DNA from 4 places in the Metabacillus sp. 113a genome. Region 1 is predicted to be linked to each of the others. Evidence: riboswitches for the same ligand, from Rfam matches in the RefSeq annotation. Region 1 holds a riboswitch; each other region holds the start of a gene.
The links. A riboswitch is a leader RNA that binds a small molecule or an ion and turns the genes downstream of it on or off. The one in region 1 is predicted to bind S-adenosylmethionine.
Positions count from the first base shown of each region.

Region 1 (4,499 bases):
TCAATGCAATCATGTACCGTGAAAACAGCATTTATGAGCTCAATCCAAAGGAGCTATGGGCAAAGATTGAAGAATGAACACTCAAATCTTTTATTGGGAGGATCCCCAGCTGCAAAGCTGATCCGGCTGAACAGCGTTCAGACATGCAAACCTGAGGATACATAAAAGCCGGCATCCTCAGTTTTTTCAGCTCTGATTGTTCCTCAGCATGCCCGTTCGAACGGATTCCCGGATTTCATACAGATGGTTCGGGTAAAAAAAGCTCTTCGATTTTAACGCTGTAATTTCCTCTCATGACCCCTTTTTCTGTCACTATGCCTGTTATCAGCTCTGCAGGAGTTACGTCGAAGGCAGGATTGAAGACCTGGACGCCGTCTGGGGATACTTGGGTTCCTGCTATATGAGTAATTTCCTTAGCGTCGCGTTCCTCAATTGGGATTTGTTCTCCGACTTCCATGTTTAAATCAAAAGTAGAGAGTGGGGCAGCAATATAAAACGGGATGCTGAAGGCATTTGCTAAAATAGCAAGATTGTATGTTCCAATTTTATTAGCGGTATCACCGTTTTTCGCAATGCGGTCTGCTCCTGTAATGATGGCGCTGATCTTCTTGTTTTTAATGGTAAAGGCAGCCATGCTGTCTGTAATCAAAGTAACATCGACCCCTGCCTGCATAAGCTCCCATGCAGTGAGTCTTGATCCCTGAAGCACCGGCCGGGTTTCACATGCAAACACTTGAAGCGGGAAATTTTGCTCCTTTGCCAAGTAGAAGGGAGCAAGCGCTGTTCCGTATCTGGCAGTCGCTATTGAACCTGCATTGCAGATGGTCAGGATCCGGTCGTTTTTAGAAAAGAGCTTTAACGCATGCTCTCCTATTTGTCTGCAGGTTTCTTCATCCTCTGCCTGAATTTGAATGGCCTCATGTATAAGATTGGTTTTTGCTTCATTCACTGATTGAACATTGCCGCATGATTTCAGAAGACGGTTAAGAGCCCAGGACAGATTTACGGCCGTTGGCCTCGACCCAGCTAAATATTCCTGCTCTTTTTTTAGCCGTTTCAGGAATAAACCAATTTCTGTTTCACTGTAGCGGGATGCAGAAAGGGCAAGCCCGAATGCTGCTGTTATTCCGATTGCCGGGGCGCCTCTCACTTTCAGACTTTGTATAGCCTCCCAAACGTCTTTTATGTTGTTCAGGCGAATGTATTCGGCTGCGGCCGGCAGTTTTTGCTGATCAAGCATGGAAATATAAGTATCCTTCCATTCAACTGAACGGGGTACGATGAAAGATGGCTGAAGCATGTTTATAGTCCTCCTAATCAGGGGGCAATAGCATGACGGAAAAACCGTTTGAGCTGCCCTGGTTCCGTAAGATTGCGCCGCTGCTTGATCAATTTTTTCCCAAGCTCCAGCGACTGAATTTTCACTTCTATTCTCCGGCTGTGCGGCTGGATGCCATCGAGGTCGGCCACATGGGCGAGGCCGATTGTCCTTCTGATCACCTCACAGCCCGCAAAGCCGATTGTATCCTCAAATATCTGCGCCAATGTATGTTCAAGATAGCCTTCCACTTCAGAGTAGCAGTCCAGACTGCTGTTTTTCCAAGCTTCTTTAAACACATCCGCAAATGTGTTCCATGCTGTTTCGATCGCATGAAACAGAAACTCCTGTTTATCCGGTTCACGGGATAGGGCATTAAGCAGGAGATTTCCAATAAACTGTCCTGGATCAAAGCCGATCGGGCCGAAGAACGCAAATTCAGGATCAATGACTTTCGTTTCTGTTTCTCCTGCAAAAATGCTTCCTGTGTGGAGGTCTCCATGCACTAAGGCATCCGCCTGCGTTAAAAATTTCTTTTTAAGCTTGGCAGCTTCCAGTTTTAAATGGGTGTCTGCCCAGATCTCTTCCGCCGCTTTCCGGAGCTCCGGTTCAAAGTCATTTGAATCATGATCGAAGAATGGATCGGTGAACACAAAGTCCTCTGTAATTTTACAAAGGTCAGGATTCGTAAATTGTTTAACAAGCTGTTTTTTCACATGAGGCTCAAGGGCGAAATCGCTCGTATAAAAGAGCGTCCTGGCCATAAATTCTCCAATGTGCTGAGCGAGATGCGGGAGCTGTTTTCCTTCGATCAATGCCTGCCTGGCAATTTGTAAGTGTGACAGGTCTTCCATTACAGTTACGGCTAGGGGCTGGTCGGTGTAATAGACCTCCGGGACAAGCCCTGGTGCAAGCTCTGCATGCTTAACGAGGGCGCTGCTTTCAATGCGTGCCCGGTCAAGGGTAAGCGGCCATGATTCACCGATTACCTTTGCGTATGGAAGAGCCTGCTTAACAATCACCCCTTTGCCTGATTTTGGATCATGTACTCTGAAAACAAGGTTCAAATTCCCATCGCCAATTTCCCTGCAGTGAAGAATCGTGTCTGGAACGAGGCCCAGCCTGACCGCGAGTGCCGCAGCGGCGGCTTCCGTTAACGGTTCATAAAATGCTGAATGTGGTATACCCAATTTTTTCGCCTCCTGAAAAGCCGTTTTTTAGATAAGTGCAAATACAAAAAGCCTCTTTCGTTTTGAGAAAGAGGCTTGAAGAGGCTGTCTCCGCACCTCTTATCTCCCAGAAAGCATAAAGCTTCTGACGGATTTAGCACCGTGCCTTTTGGAGCGTCTTGCTCCGGCGCTTCTTGCTGCGCCCCATTTCGCAATGGAATTACGGTCGGTTGCTGTTGGGGTCAACGGGCCAATTCCCTCTCCCAACTCTCGATAAGAGTATATGTGTTAGATTTTTTTGAATGTTTTAATTGTTTTGCAATCAATCATTGATGAAAATCTTACCAGCTCCACAATAAGTCTGTCAATCTTTTTTTAGTATGTTTTAAAGGCCCGGCATCAGAAAGAATCTGATAAAACCATTCATAAGCTTCAGGCTGAGTGATTTAACCCTTATATATAAAAAATTAAATAGGGAGGTCAGCTTTTAAAGAACGATTGGTACAATTCAGGCCGGCGGTCCTGAAATACGGGAATCTGTCTTCTGATTTCAGCAATTTCTGCGAAATCCAATTCAGCGCGGAGTGTTTCTGCTCCTTGCCCCGCCTCGGCCAAAACTGATCCCCATGGATCAATGATTATAGAATGTCCGGCAAATTTATTTTTGGGGTCGGACCCGCATCTGTTGCAGGCAACGACAAAGGCCTGATTCTCAATGGCTCTTGCTATGAGGAGCGCCCGCCAGTGGTTAAGGCGGAGGAGGGGCCATTCAGCGGCGACGAACAATACTTCTGCTCCATGGGCTGCATGATCCCGCATCCATTCAGGGAAGCGGATATCGTAGCATATAAAGCCTGCGCATTGGATTCCATCCAGAGAAAAAAGTCCGCTGCTTTTGCCGCCTGTCAAATAATGGTGTTCATCCATCAGTTTAAATAAATGAATTTTGCTGTATTCATGTACCAGCTCTCCGCTCCTGCTGAAAATGAGCATTGTATTTGTTATCTCTTTACCGGACTTTTTGGCAATGGACCCTGCCACCAGGTGGACATGGTGCTCTCTAGCCAAGGCCGAAAGAAAAGCCTTCGAGTCCCTTCCTGCCGGGTCCGCAATCTCATCCAGTCTTGTCAAATCGTATCCAGTGTTCCATAATTCGGGTAATACAAGAATGTCCGGCGGATTGACTTTAACGGCTTCCCTGATCGCAGCTGCCGCTCTTTTTTTATTTTCTTCCGGATTGCCGAATGCGATATCAAATTGGATGCACGCAATTGACTGTTTCACTTTGACCCCCGCTTTCAATCAGAATTTTCTTTACTTTTCTGTATTAACACTATATGATTTGTGACTATCATTTCAAGAATTTTTCGAGAAGGTGGAATAGAATGACATATTTTGAACCATCCCGCTTACTAAGACGGCTTCCTGAGCAATTTTTCGCTGCCTTGTCTTTAAAAGCAGCTGAAAAGATTAAAGAGGGCTGTGACATCATCAATCTGGGCCAGGGAAACCCGGATCAGCCTGCACCTGCACATATCGTTAAGGCGCTTCAAAAAGCTGCAGAAGAACCGGCCAATCACAAATATTCCCCTTTCAGAGGTAAACAGTCTTTAAGAGCAGCTGCTTCAACCTTTTACAAGAGAGAATATGGGGTTGAATTAGATCCGGAGACGGAGATAGCCATCCTGTTTGGTGGGAAAGCCGGGCTTGTTGAGCTTCCACAATGTTTACTAAACCCTGGTGATGTGGCGCTTGTTCCAGATCCTGGATACCCGGATTACTGGTCTGGCGTAGAGATGGCCGGCGCAGGGATGCACATGCTTCCGCTGCTTGAAAAAAATGAGTACCTCCCGGATTATGATCAAATTCCTGATCCTGTTTTGCTTAAAACAAAGCTTATGTTTTTAAATTATCCGAACAATCCTACGGGAGCAGCAGCCAATGCAGCTTTTTTTAGAGAAACCGCTGATTTTGCCAAGCAGCACCATATTTGTACCATTCATGATTTTGCC
Region 1 covers NZ_JBNILJ010000005.1:89,000-93,498, forward strand. The annotation lists gene ACQCVE_RS10530 (metalloregulator ArsR/SmtB family transcription factor) at 1-77, shown strand, start outside; gene mtnA (S-methyl-5-thioribose-1-phosphate isomerase) at 236-1,300, opposite strand; gene mtnK (S-methyl-5-thioribose kinase) at 1,318-2,508, opposite strand; SAM riboswitch class I at 2,605-2,767, opposite strand; gene ACQCVE_RS10545 (carbon-nitrogen family hydrolase) at 2,968-3,771, opposite strand; gene ACQCVE_RS10550 (pyridoxal phosphate-dependent aminotransferase) at 3,873-4,499, shown strand, end outside.

Region 2 (4,499 bases), on a different contig from region 1:
AATGCCATCGCATCTATTTCTATCGTTTTTTTGATGAATCCTATATCTTTTCCAATTTCTGTTCGCTGAATTAAGGTTCCTCCATGCGGTGTTAAGCTCATTATAATCCTCCTATTCATATTAAAAAAGTGGGTTTTATCGTTAGATTCCCCCGCCTTGTTCATGCACGGAACTTTTTTCTTTTTTAATAGCCCTCATGAGAGACAGAACCCCAAGGGTAGCTGTCATGACTGCAATCGCAGAAAACGTGGAGTAAAAGTCTGATTTTATAAAAAGTTTGACGAGTACGTAAGAGATGGTCAAACTGACGAGCGGAGAAACAAGCCATACTTTTACAATTTTTTTCACGATCCCTTTTTGAAAAACAAGCGCTCCGCTCTTCGCAGCGCCTGAAGCCATGATTGAAGTGGAGGTAACCTGTGTTAAGGGAACGGGCAGTCCAAAAAGTGAACTGATGACTACAAGTAAAGCGCCGGTCGTGGAAATAACGATTCCTTCTGATTTGGATAAATTCGTTATTTTTTTCCCGTTCGTTTCAAGTACTCTTCCTCCTAAAAGGATGGCGCCTGCAGCTACAAAAAGCCCTCCAAGCCAGACGCCCTGCCCAACTGACATGAGATTAGCAGCGACCAGCGGTCCTACAGCGTTGGCTACATTATTCATGCCAGCTGAAAAGGCTTCAAAGAATCCTGCCGCAATCAGGAGATAGATCAGCAAGCTCCCCCTCTTTGCCTCAAGCTTTGCGAAAAGCGGTTTGGCCATTTTGCAAACAGCATAGGTGATAAAAAAAGCTGCCGCCGGAATAATGACCCAAAACGCCATGATAACAAGGATGGATTGAACATAAAGGGCCTGGAAGGCTACCCCCACCCCGACTACTGCTCCGACCGTAACTTCACTGGTGGATAACGGGATGCCCATTAAATTCGCCATGAACAAAGAGATGGCTGCCGCTCCGATAATAACAAGAACAATTTCTATGGAAATCACGGATTTGGGGATTAGTCCTGAACTGATCGTCTTCACTACTTCTCCGCCGCCCAATACAGCACCGAGGATCACACCTATTCCGCAAAGAATAAGGGCTGCCAACCTGCGGGGAATGGCCCCTGTTCCATAAGCCACTCCCATCGATGCAGCCGCTCCGCTCGCACCGATATTCATGGCGAAAAATAAGCTTAAAAAAATTGCTGCAGCTTCCATTATCATTTACTCCTCACCCGTGAAGGCCGCATTCGGTTTTCTGTGTGCCATTCCATCGTCCTGACCTGCAGTCACTTACATCAATAGCAGGCTGTGTACAAGGCTTGCAGCCTATGCTCGGGTACCCCTGATCGTGAAGCATATTGTAATCCAGATCATTCTTATGGGCGAAACGCCAGACATCCTTCCACGTCCAATGGATGAGAGGACATATTTTTATGTTCTCAAATTTGCCGTCCCTGTTTAAAAACTCTGTATCTTTTCTGGAAGGAGACTGCTCTCTTCTCAAGCCGGAAATCCACGCTTTTTCGGTGCTCATTACTTCTCTTAGCGGGAGCACTTTTCTGATTTTGCAGCATTCATTCGGATTGGTTTTCCAAAGCTCATCTCCATGCTTTGCTGCCTGCTCCGCAACCGTTAACGGAGGTTTTTTCATCGTAATGTTTAAATCAGGATACCTTGCCCTTATCCGGTCAATTAGCTCATACGTTTCTTTGAAATGTACCTCTGTATCCAGGAAAACAATTCTTGCATTCTTTTTGATTCTGGATATTAGTTCAATCAGGACGATTCCTTCGATTCCAAAGCTGCAGGCATACACCAGTTCGTCCGCATAATGGCCGTATGCCCAGCTCAGCACGTGCAGCGCTTCTTTCAAATGATCTTCATCTTCAAAATCCGGATAGCTGCCGGTCCAGTTCTCATAAGTAAGCATGTTTGCACCTCTCTTAATCTAAACACAATGGTTTTATAGCCAACAGCTTCTGCCGCAATGGCCCGGCCGGGTGCTCATGTAAGCACCCAGGACAAGCAGGTCTCTTGTAAAAAAATAAAAGCGGGACAGCACCAAAGCATAATAAAACATTTATGCCGCAGCGCAGGTCCCGCCTCCAGTTTGTCTGGTCAGCGATCGTGATCCCTATTCTATTTCAATCTCACTTTTTCATTTTTTTCAAGCTGAATGATTTTCCCATCTTGAATGATCAGGGTAATCGATCCATAATTCATTGCTTGAAGCATTTCCTTTAGCTTTCCCATTACTTGATCAAGCTGATCTTGCTCCCCCACGGACAGCACTCCCTTTAACAAAATAGGCTCTGACAGCATTCAAGCTGATTAAACGGCATGTAACCGGACAGCAGCCGGACCGCCTAAAATCAACAGCAAAAAGCCTTCCATTTTAGAAAGACTAGTGAGGTTTTTCCCCTTATCTCTCAAAATGGGTTCCATTTTGCTGGATTTAGCACCTTGCTTTTCAGCAGGTTGCCGGGCTTCACAGGGCCAGGTCCCTCCACCGCTCTGGATAAGTATGATGTGTATTGATTTCAAATTTTAGCACAATTCGAACGATTGTCAACCCGAGTTTTCGGGTAGGTTTTATCAAAACTAAATCAAAGCTTGAATTGACTGGTTTTTTTAAGTTAAAAAAAACTTTACGATACGATAAACTATGGATATGAGGTGATTCGTGTGAAAAAAACCATTGTATCCTGGAGCGGCGGCAAAGACAGTGCCATGATGCTTCAAGTACTCCTTGAAAATCAAGAAATTCAAGTTTGCGGATTATTTACGGCAGTGGACTCCATTACAGGTCGTGTACCCTTTCACGGTGTTACGAAAGGTCTAATTGCAAAGCAGGCAGAGGAGCTGGATTTGCCGCTTCACATCATTGAAATTCCCCCCGGCGCCTCTAATAAGGAATATGATAAAAGCATGGGAGAATTTCTTAAAACTTGCAGAGATCAGAAAATCCTGCATGCAGCCTATGGTGACCTTTTTCTTGCAGATATAAAAAAATACAGAGAAGAATTGACAGCTCGGCATGGGATGAAGGCTATTTTTCCATTATGGGGAGAGCGGCCGGACAGATTATCCAAAAAATTTCAATCGGATGGGTTTTTGGCGGTTATTTCTGGCTTAGATGGAGCCAGGCTCCCTTATGATTTTCTCGGAAGGCACTATGATGAGTCTTTTGTAAAAGATCTGGAAGGACGGGCAGACCCGTGCGGTGAGAATGGGGAATTTCATTCGTTTGTATATGGGGGGCCGCTGTTCAAAACAAACATTCCGTATGTTATCGGCAGAACGGAAAATAGGTTAGGATCTTTTCTGACCATGCTGATTGAAGAAAGGGATTGAAGAAGAATGGCATGGAAAGCGCTCCTCTCTATAATCGGGTATATTTTCTCCGCATTAGGATTCGCCTATGCTTTTTCATCGATGTCGAGCCGGGCAGAGCTGAACGAAATGAAGTTCACATCTGAAGGCGGACTCCGGTTATTCGCTGCCGCGGGTTTATGGTATTGGTCCACCCTCGCAAAAGCAATCCCTGAACACCGCATCCCGGTCTGGTTCCGCCTTAGCTTCACAGCTGCCGGCCTGATCGGCCTGATTTTAACCTTTTCTGTCTGGTTTTTATAATTTCGGCGTTCTGATTGTGCCTTGGAAATGGGAAAAAGGGGCTGTCCAGTTAGTCCGTATTCCAGGCTCTCTCCCCTATTGCATATGGTTTGTTTTTCTGATTTATTTAATATGGAAAGATACTTACAAAGAAACCCCCTTGTGATGGGGGTTTTCCGTTCAGCTGGCTCTCAAAAAACAGCAAGACAAATCAATATATTCAGAAACGCGCTCAGGATCTCCAATCAGAAGCAGCCGGATTTTTCCGCCATTTTTCAAGCTTATCCAAATCTTCTTTTTGAATAAGGTTTTCTCTCCCCGCAATTTGAATGAGTGTGGAGTAATCCGTTAACGTTTGATAAGAAATCCCGTCATGACTGAAATGGCTGTCAGCGGTATCAAACCCATAGGTGAAAATGGCTGCCACACCCAATACTTCAGCTCCTGCTTCCCGAAGGGCTTTTACCGCGTGAATGGCGCTTCCTCCTGTAGAGATCAGATCTTCGATAACAACCGCACGGTCATGGCTGCCGGTCCGTCCTTCAATCAGATTCCCCTTCCCGTGCCCCTTGGCACTCCCGCGGACGTAGCACATCGGCAGTCCGAGGAGATCACTCACAAGTGCAGCATGTGGGATGCCGGCTGTCGCAGTGCCGGCAATCAGTGTTGCATCCGGGTAGTGCTCCTGAATCACATTAGCCAGGCCTTCTGCAATGCTTTTCCTTATTTGCGGATAGGATAATGTAAGCCGGTTATCACAATAGATCGGAGATTCAATGCCGCTTGCCCATACGAACGGTTCGTTCGGCTTAAGTGTGACAGCTCCAATGTCCAGAAGAGATTTTGCTATCGTGTGTTTCATTGTACAACACCCTCCCATTCTTTCAGCATCTGAT
Region 2 covers NZ_JBNILJ010000001.1:776,223-780,721, forward strand. The annotation lists gene sat (sulfate adenylyltransferase) at 1-101, opposite strand, end outside; gene ACQCVE_RS04030 (anion permease) at 142-1,203, opposite strand; gene ACQCVE_RS04035 (phosphoadenylyl-sulfate reductase) at 1,217-1,918, opposite strand; gene ACQCVE_RS04040 (YezD family protein) at 2,128-2,241, opposite strand; SAM riboswitch class I at 2,408-2,513, opposite strand; gene ACQCVE_RS04045 (hypothetical protein) at 2,674-3,342, shown strand; gene ACQCVE_RS04050 (hypothetical protein) at 3,349-3,624, shown strand; gene pyrE (orotate phosphoribosyltransferase) at 3,836-4,465, opposite strand; gene pyrF (orotidine-5'-phosphate decarboxylase) at 4,462-4,499, opposite strand, start outside.
Region 2: linked by a shared signal. The riboswitch ahead of ACQCVE_RS04040 (YezD family protein) and the one ahead of mtnK (S-methyl-5-thioribose kinase) in region 1 are both predicted to bind S-adenosylmethionine.

Region 3 (4,499 bases), on a different contig from region 1:
GGCAAGCTTGCTTAATCCGCTTTTGATATCCGAATCACTAACCCCCAAATGACGGGCGGCCGCAATCGCGGCAAGCGCATTCCATACGTTATGCTTTCCCAGAACCGGAATCATAAACCGTTCTCCCCCGGGCTGTACGGTAAACGCCACACCTTCATCTGACTGAACGATGTCTGCCGGATATAAGCTGTTGGTGGCCTTATCTCCGAAGGTGACGGTTTTTATCTCCATTAAAGGCACTCTTTCCTGAAGCAAAGGTTCATCTCCAAAATAAAAAAGAATTCCATCCTCCTTTAAGCCGGAAACTATTTCAAGCTTTGCTTCTGCAATGCCTTCTCTGGAACCAAGTTCCATCATGTGGGATTCTCCGATATTGGTGATGATGGCTGCATCCGGGCAGGCAAGATTTGATAAAAACTCAATTTCGCCCCGGGAGCTCATCCCCATCTCCAGCACGGCCACTTCCGTATCCTCCGGCATGGAAAGCAGGGTGAGAGGAAGTCCGATATGGTTGTTAAAATTCCCTTTAGTTTTATGTACTTTATACGCTGAAGAAAGTGCAGAGGCGAGCAGATCCTTGGTGGTCGTTTTTCCATTGCTCCCCGTTACTCCGGCTATCTTGACGTTAAGCTGTTCTTTGTAGGATTTAGCCAATGTCTGGAGTGCTACGAGCGTATCGTCCACAAAAATCACAGGGGCATTTTCAGGCGGATTCGGCTCGTTCCTATCCCAAAGGACAGCTTCTGCACCTTCACTGATAGCCTTGCCGGCAAAGCGGTGGCCGTTAAAGTTTTCCCCTGTAATCGGTACAAACAGCGAGCCGGGGAGGATGCTCCGCGAATCGGTCGAAACACCGTTTACGGATTTTTCTTCAAAAGAATCAGACAGGCCTTCTCCGCCCGCCATCCTTTGAATATCTTTTAATGTTCTTTGTATCATACGGTTATCTCCCTTCAGAAAGAGGCCGGCTTCCCTCTGCCTCAATGAACCTCCTGAAGCAGACTCAATAGGCAGCGGGCAGCCAGCCGCTCAATGATTAAAATGTATGCTTAATCTGCTGTTTCTCTTCATGCCGTTCAATGGCCAGGGAAACGAGTTTTTCTATAAGCTGAGGGTATTCAAGACCGGTGTGCTTCCAAAGCAGCGGGAACATGCTGAACGGGGTGAAGCCCGGCATCGTATTAACCTCATTTATTAAAGCTCTGCCATCCTCAGTCAAAAAGAAGTCGGCACGCACAAGACCTGAGCCATCGATTGCTTTAAAGGCTGCAACGGCCATTTTTTCAATCATCTCGTATTCACTGTCCGTCACTTTAGCCGGAATCATCATATCGGTGTCACCGTCAACGTATTTCGCTTTATAATCGTAGAATTCCTTTTTAGGAGCGATTTCTCCTGTTACGGAACATTGCGGTTCATCATTTCCGATTACCCCTACTTCAATTTCGCGTCCAATGATTCCTTCTTCAATGATAATTTTACGGTCATAGGAGAAAGCTTCCTCAAAAGCCGCTTCCAGCTCTTCACGGTTTTTGCATTTGCTGATTCCAACGCTTGAGCCAAGATTAGCGGGTTTTACAAAGCATGGGTAGCCGAGGTTGTTTTCAACCTTCGCATAAACAGTTTCCGGATCTTTTTTCCATTCGCTGCGGATCAGCCATACATAATCGGCTTGCGCAAGACCAGCCTGGGCAAATAGATTTTTCATAACGACTTTATCCATGCCCGCCGCTGAAGCAAGCACTCCGTTTCCAACGTACGGAAGGTTCATCAGTTCAAGCATGCCCTGGATCGTTCCATCTTCCCCATTAGGTCCATGAAGAAGCGGAAAAATGACATCAAACGGCTTCTCCTCCTGGTCAGCAGATGCAGACGGAAACAGCTCTGCATTCAGAGCAGACGGCATAATCGCCTTCCCTTCAGAATCGCCAAGCTTCAGGGCAGATACACTGGATGCCGGCTCATACAGCTGTGCACCGCGGATCCATTCTCCCTTTTCTGTAATATAAATAGGATGTATATCAAATTGCTTGAGATCCAGCGCTTTAATAACAGCAAGTGCTGTTTGCAATGAGACTTGATGTTCTGCGGATTTTCCACCGTATACAAGCCCGAGTTTAATTTTCATGTTTTATTTCCCCCTCAATCTATCACGTACACGTTTTTTTCATCACTCTTCCTATTTTATCATTTTCCAGCCTGTTTGTTATCTTTGGCCCTGCAATTCTTTTATAGCATTCGAACATCTGTAAACTTTTGTGCGAAATCAAAATGTCGTTTATTTCTGCAGTTTGTATTAAAATAGTGGCAGGAGGGATTATGCATATGGAAAAAATTACATCAACCGAACAATTCGAAAAGCTCATTTCATCTGATAAGGAAGTTCTCGTTAAATTCTTCGCTGACTGGTGTCCCGATTGCACGCGAATGAACTTTTTCATTGATGAAATTCTTGAAGAATATAAGGACTTTCAATGGTTCGAGATCAATAAGGATGAGTTCCCTGAAATAGCTGAAAAATATCAGGTTATGGGAATTCCAAGCATTCTTATTTTCAAAAACGGCGAAAAGCTCGGTCACTTGCACAGCGCCAATGCCAAAACACCTGATCAGGTTCGTGAATTTCTTACAGAAAAACTTTAAGCACAAGCTCCGGCTTGTGTTTTTTGCTTTCCGATCAAACAACCTTTTGCCCGGGTTGGGCAGCACGAGTAAGAATCCTTGACTTTCCTTTCAATCAGTTTTATGCTCGTTTTAATTTCATTCACTCTTATCGAGAGAGGCGGAGGGACATGGCCCTGCGAAGCCTCGGCAGCGGATCACGGCAAATGTGAAACCGTGCTAATTCCTGCGGGCATATGCTTTTTGCCCGGCAGATGAGAGAAGAGCCGGTCTGCTTTTCAGATTATTCCCCCCTCTTCTGCTCAGGAAGAGGGGTTTTTACAGTTTCTTAAATCAAAGGAGGAAAAGACATGACTGCCATTCAAATTGAAACGGCAACATTTGCGGGAGGCTGCTTTTGGTGCATGGTAAAACCATTTGATGAACTTCCCGGAATTCACGGGATCGTTTCCGGATACACAGGCGGGCACATCGATAACCCATCATACGAGCAAGTAAAATCCGGAACATCAGGGCACGCCGAAGCCGTTCAAATCCGGTACAATCCAGAGGTTTTCCCATACGAAAAACTGCTTGAGCTCTACTGGCAGCAAATTGACCCTACGGATGATGAGGGCCAATTTATCGACCGCGGGGAATCTTACCGGGCCATTATTTTCTATCATACGGAAGAACAGCGCCAGGCTGCCGAAGCTTCAAAACAGCTCCTGGCTGAAAGCGGAAAATTTAAAGAACCGATCGTAACCCCAATCAAGGAAGCAAGTGCCTTCTATCCGGCTGAAGAGCATCATCAGGGCTTTTACAAAAAAAACCCTGAAAAATACAAGCAGGAGCGTGAGGAATCCGGACGCGAGGCTTTTATCAGTCAGAATTGGAAAAATCGTTAAGAGTGCGGAAATCCGCACTCTTTTTATTTTGGTACATGATTTTCTTGATGTTGGAAAAATTATCTTAGAGTACATATCGAAGGAGGCTTTCCCTTGTCTACTAAATCAATCCCTTCATCCCCTGAACCTTTTTGGAGAGAATCAGCCGGGCTTCCCTCCTTTCCAAAGCTTGATAAAAATCTCGATACGGATGCAGTTGTTGTCGGAGGCGGCATCACCGGAATCACAGCTGCCTACTTACTTGCCAAAGAAGGAGTTAACGTCGTCCTGCTTGAAGCCGATGGGCTGCTGAACGGAACAACCGGCCATACAACAGCCAAAATCACCACCCAGCATGACCTGATTTATGATGAGCTGATTCAGCATATCGGGGAAGAAAAAGCAAAAAAATACTTTGCTGCGAACCATGAGGCGCTCGAGTTTATGAGAGATTACGCAGCAGGTGTTTCCTGTGATTTTTCAAACCAGGATGCCTATATTTATACAGCAGAGAGCAAAAATGCCACGAAGCTTGAAAAAGAATACAAAGCCTACGTCAAACTCGGAATCGATTGCGGGATGGCAGACTCAATCCCTTTTGACCTGCCTATTAAAAATGCCATTCTGATAAAAAATCAGGCCCAGTTCCACCCTCTTTCCTATTTAGGCCACATGACAGGTGAGCTGCAAAAGATGGGAGTGGAAATCTACGAAAATACAGTTGCCGTAGATGCGGAGGTTTTTGAGGGAGGAGCAAAGGTCAGAACGAGGGACGGCTTCGAAGTCAAGGCCAAGCACGCTCTTTCCTGCTCCCATTTTCCTTTTTTTGATGGAAACGGCTTTTATTTCGCACGAATGTATGCGGAAAGATCCTATGTCCTGGGCGTTAAAACAAGGAAGCCTTATCCGGGCGGAATGTATTTAAGTGCGGACAATCCGACCCGCTCAATCCGCTCCACTCCAATGGACGGTGAGGATCTCATTCTCATTGGCGGGGATAGCCATAAAACC
Region 3 covers NZ_JBNILJ010000014.1:24,388-28,886, forward strand. The annotation lists gene ACQCVE_RS15980 (UDP-N-acetylmuramoyl-tripeptide--D-alanyl-D-alanine ligase) at 1-939, opposite strand, end outside; gene ACQCVE_RS15985 (D-alanine--D-alanine ligase) at 1,037-2,128, opposite strand; gene ACQCVE_RS15990 (thioredoxin family protein) at 2,326-2,643, shown strand; SAM riboswitch class I at 2,768-2,883, shown strand; gene msrA (peptide-methionine (S)-S-oxide reductase MsrA) at 2,973-3,509, shown strand; gene ACQCVE_RS16000 (FAD-dependent oxidoreductase) at 3,603-4,499, shown strand, end outside.
Region 3: linked by a shared signal. The riboswitch ahead of msrA (peptide-methionine (S)-S-oxide reductase MsrA) and the one ahead of mtnK (S-methyl-5-thioribose kinase) in region 1 are both predicted to bind S-adenosylmethionine.

Region 4 (4,499 bases), on a different contig from region 1:
CCAGTACTGTTCAGGCAGATGTCTTGCAAGCAGATACAGGATCATTGGATGAATCAAATAAATTCCCATTGAATACTTCCCAAGGAGTACAAGCGGCTGCCGCACTGCTGCAAACTTTGAAAGCAGCGGGTACATGCCCACAATGGACACACACAGCAGCGGGATGTTTACCAGATTGGTTAATCTGCGGTTTGAAACGTAGCCGACTGTTTTGTACTCAATGACGCATCCAATAGTAACGGCAATTGTAACGAGCAGCATTGTAATCGGTCTTTTAACTGCGAAATCGCGGATGCCTTCCCAGTAATAGGCCATTAATCCTCCGAAAGCAAAGTAGAAAATCCAGACAGGCATAAACGCTTTGCTTGCGATAAACTCTCCAAGCGCCCCGTCGAACGGAGGCTGTATTCCATAAAGGTTATAACTGATAATAAGAGATACGAATGCAAAAACAATTATCAAGGATTGAGAGTTAAAAAGCTTTGCCAGCAGCGGAAAGATTAAATAAAACTGTAATACAATAGAGATGAAATAGAGATGGTAAAAGGACTCGCCTTCCAAAAACGTAATGATTTCTGTAGCTGGATCTGCAATGCCCTTGCCTGTGTACAAATACATCATATAGCGGTAGGCTACACTCCATAAAATAAACGGAATGATAACCTTTGCAAATCTTGACTTAATATATTTTCCAAATTGAAATCCTTTATTACGCACCTGTAAAAACAGCAAAAATCCGCTGATTACTGCAAATATAGGTGTTCCAAATCGTCCTACCTGATTTAAAAAGTGGGAAAACGCATCAAACTTTTCTCCATTCATGCCGTAGTAGGTAGCAGATACATGCACTGCCAGCACCCCCAGGCAAGCGAGGGCACGAAGGAAATGGATTTCAAATAAATAAGCTTTGCCGCTTTTCTTAATAGCCTCAGTTGACATTCTCATATCGCTCCTTTACTGAGTTAGTACTTTCCCATTCTAAACGATATCTGTCTATGTGTGTAAGACAAATTTGAAAAGCATGCTTTCGTACGGGAACCCCATAGAGGTCTTAAGATGGAGTGATGGGGCTGTAAGCGCAACCAAGCCCTGATTAAGCATGAGCACAAAGTCATCAGCTTTTTTTAAAAACTAAAAATGATGTGTTAGTCATTAATTGTTCCAGCGATAAAAATCATCAAAAATTTTTATAGGAACAGATATTTACAAAAAATCACGCATTTTGTCGAAACCTGTCGTCCGGAACAAGGTACCCATGACTGGCTGAAAAATTTCTATAGGCTCTCCATCCTGACTTTCCCTCTCGTCCCCGAGCCTATTTTGCATCACAAATTGATTTTTGTCAAAAAAATGGGCGATACTCCTGCCTCGTATCGCCCCTGAAAAATCAACTGTAATTTTCTCTTACATCAGCTGCATCGGAATCCTGCTTATTTGATTTAGGCTTCAGCTTCGGAAAGCCAAACGCAATAGCCAGAAGTCCGCAAACAAGTGTCAGCATCGGGTAGAACGTGTACGGGATGATGCTGAGCGGTGAGGCTTTAACAAGCTGAGCCCCCGCAAGCATCTGAGCCCCATAAGGAATCAGCCCCTGTACGCTGCACGAAAAGATATCGAGAATACTTGCAGATTTTCTGTTATCAATCCCGTACTGATCCGCAATGTTTTTGGCAAGCGGGCCTGCAGTAATGATAGAAATGGTATTATTTGCCGTTGATAGATTTGTTGCACCCACCAGACCGGCAATTCCAAGTTCTGCGCCTCTTTTTGATCGGATATTTTTCGTCATGGCATTTAGAATAAACTGAATTCCTCCATTGTGCTTGATCAGCTCAACCATTCCGCCAATCAAAACAGAGAGGATAATAAGTTCAGCCATTCCTGATACTCCGTCCATTAGCGATTGGGAAAAAGAAAGGATATTGAAGCTGCCATCGGAGAGTCCGATGATCGCGGTCAATACTATTCCCCCCCCAAGCACGGCAACAACGTTCAGTCCTGCCAGAGCTCCAATCAATACTCCAAGGTATGGGAGCATTTTAATGAAATTGAATTCCTTCGTTTCCACTGTGGAATCCATTCCTGCAGAGATCACAATCAAAATGATCGCTGTGACGACTGCTGCCGGCAAAACAATAAAGAAATTCGTTTTGAACTTATCCAGCATTTCTGTCTTCTGGGTTCTGACCGCCGCAATCGTAGTGTCGGATATGAAGGAGAGATTATCTCCGAACATTGCTCCTCCGATAACGGCAGCCACAGCAAGTGCTACAGGGATTTCAGTTTCCCCGCTGATTCCTGCTGCTATAGGGCCAAGAGCTGCGATCGTCCCCATTGATGTTCCCATTGAAAGGGAAACAAACGCTGCAATAATGAACAATCCTGCTACAAGAAAGCTCTGTGGAAAGTAGGTCAGAGCCAGGTTTACTGTCGATTCAACTGCTCCCATAGCTTTGGCCGATTCCGAAAAAGCACCTGCCAGGATGTAAATAAAGACCATAATCATAATATCCGGATGGCCGGCACCCTTTGCAAAGCGCTCAACCTTCGAATTCAGCGTTTCTTTTCTATTCATAAACAGCGCTGCGGCTACTGCGACCAAAATGGATACAACCATCGGCAGTTTATAAAAGTCCCCGGTGATCACACCTGCCGTAATAAAAAGGGCGATAAAAATCAGCAGCGGCAGCAGCGCCAGCGGATTTGCTTTTACTTCACGATTCACGTTCATTTTCCCACCTCGCATCAATTCTGTTCATAAAAAAGACCCCTTCTTATCCTTAAGAAGAGGCCTTAATACACAATAATCAGGACACTCTTCTCATCTTTCAAGCATTTGCTTGCTGGATTTGGCACAGCACTCTTAAAAAAGTCCGCTGCCGAGGCATCGCAGGGCCAGTCCCTCCGCCTCTCGTGATAAGAAGTTCGTAAATTTATGGGCATTTCATAAACAATCTTTTACTACCTTAAGGGCTGCACAAAAAAATGTCAAACCATAATTTTATTTTCTTAAAAAAATATTTACATGCTGTCATTCATGAAAGCCTTACCAAGCCTGCTGCAGCAACAGCAAGGATATATGTTAAAAAAGATGAATAGAAAACAGCAATAATTGCTATTTACTTTCCAGCAAAAGGATTCTTCCATTCCATCAATGCAGCATAATGGCATGATTCTTCATCCTCTAAATAGTTCCCCATGACCTTCAAAGGGGTGCGGCCGCACCTGAGCAAAAAGGTAAGGACCGGATCCTTTAACTCCCCGTTTACAACACCCTCTAAATACTCTTCAGGTTTCAGTTCATCTGACTTTTTATAGTAGCCCGGCATTCTTCCGCCTCCGAGCAAACGATCAAGCTTTTTATGTACAACCAATTCATAGGCAGAAAACATAAGCCAGCTCCCAAGCCCTGCCTTCCGGTATTGAGGTCTTACCCCTATATCCACAACATACAGCGTTCTGCCCTCTGAAACATGGCTGCCGATATAACCCCGGTCCGTCATATCATCCCACGTATGGTCCGGACCTTTCTCGTCATAATCAACTAAAAGGCTCGTCAGGGATCCTGCGAGCACTCCATCCACTTCAATGCATAGAGCTCCTTCCTGAAACAAGCGGATGTGGCTTTGAAGCTGCTCTTTGCTCCACAGGAGCTCGCTTGGAAAAGGAGGAGGAAAGCTCTCCCTCTGAATCCGGATCAATCCATCAAAGTCAGACTCATGATAGTTGCGGATAACAGCAGGCTTCGGACCTTGATCATCAAAAACGTAAAATTCTTTTTTATACATTTGCTTTCCCCCCCATAGTTACTTATTTATACCGCGATCAGCAGGAGGGAAAACCTGTGTTTACCGGTCGGATTCAGTGAATGTGACCGCTTTTACTTTCTGTGTGTCTTTCTCGAACTCCACGGTGACGAATAATCCAAACTCCCGGCTGTCCCTGCGCACCCATAGTTTGAATTTCTCTTTGGCGGTCCTTCCTGAATCTTCACGTCCTATATATAAATAATCCAGGAGCTTAGCGTCCGGGTATTTCTTTTTTGCCTCCTGAATGGCAATGCGCGACCATTTAGCATAAGCAGGCTCCTGCTGATGTTCCCTTGCATAAACTTCCTGAGGTTCAGCACCGGCAGACAGCATCAGTGCGGCAAACAAAACAGACAACCATTTTTTCATAATAGACACATCCTTTTTTCTTTTAGGGTTACGCAAAGGCGTAAAAAAAAGACGTGCACCCGGCACGCCTTTTTTATCCAATTTCAATTTGATCCTTCCAGGTCTGATCTAACTGAATTAGCCAATTTTTAATCAGAGTCCGTTTTTGCACTAATCAGTCCAATTACAATCCCGAGAAGTGCTCCATAGGCCACCTCTTCCGGCTGATGTCCCAAAAGTTCATTCAGCTCTTCCTTCTGTTTCACATGGCCCAGACCTGGGAAATGTCCGGAGAGCAATTCGATATCCGCATCAATATCATTAACAAGCTTGGCAATCTCT
Region 4 covers NZ_JBNILJ010000020.1:860-5,358, reverse strand. The annotation lists gene ACQCVE_RS18075 (acyltransferase) at 1-939, opposite strand, end outside; gene ACQCVE_RS18070 (Na+/H+ antiporter NhaC family protein) at 1,388-2,731, opposite strand; SAM riboswitch class I at 2,819-2,923, opposite strand; gene ACQCVE_RS18065 (GNAT family N-acetyltransferase) at 3,120-3,788, opposite strand; gene ACQCVE_RS18060 (DUF3889 domain-containing protein) at 3,849-4,178, opposite strand; gene ACQCVE_RS18055 (divergent PAP2 family protein) at 4,307-4,499, opposite strand, start outside.
Region 4: linked by a shared signal. The riboswitch ahead of ACQCVE_RS18070 (Na+/H+ antiporter NhaC family protein) and the one ahead of mtnK (S-methyl-5-thioribose kinase) in region 1 are both predicted to bind S-adenosylmethionine.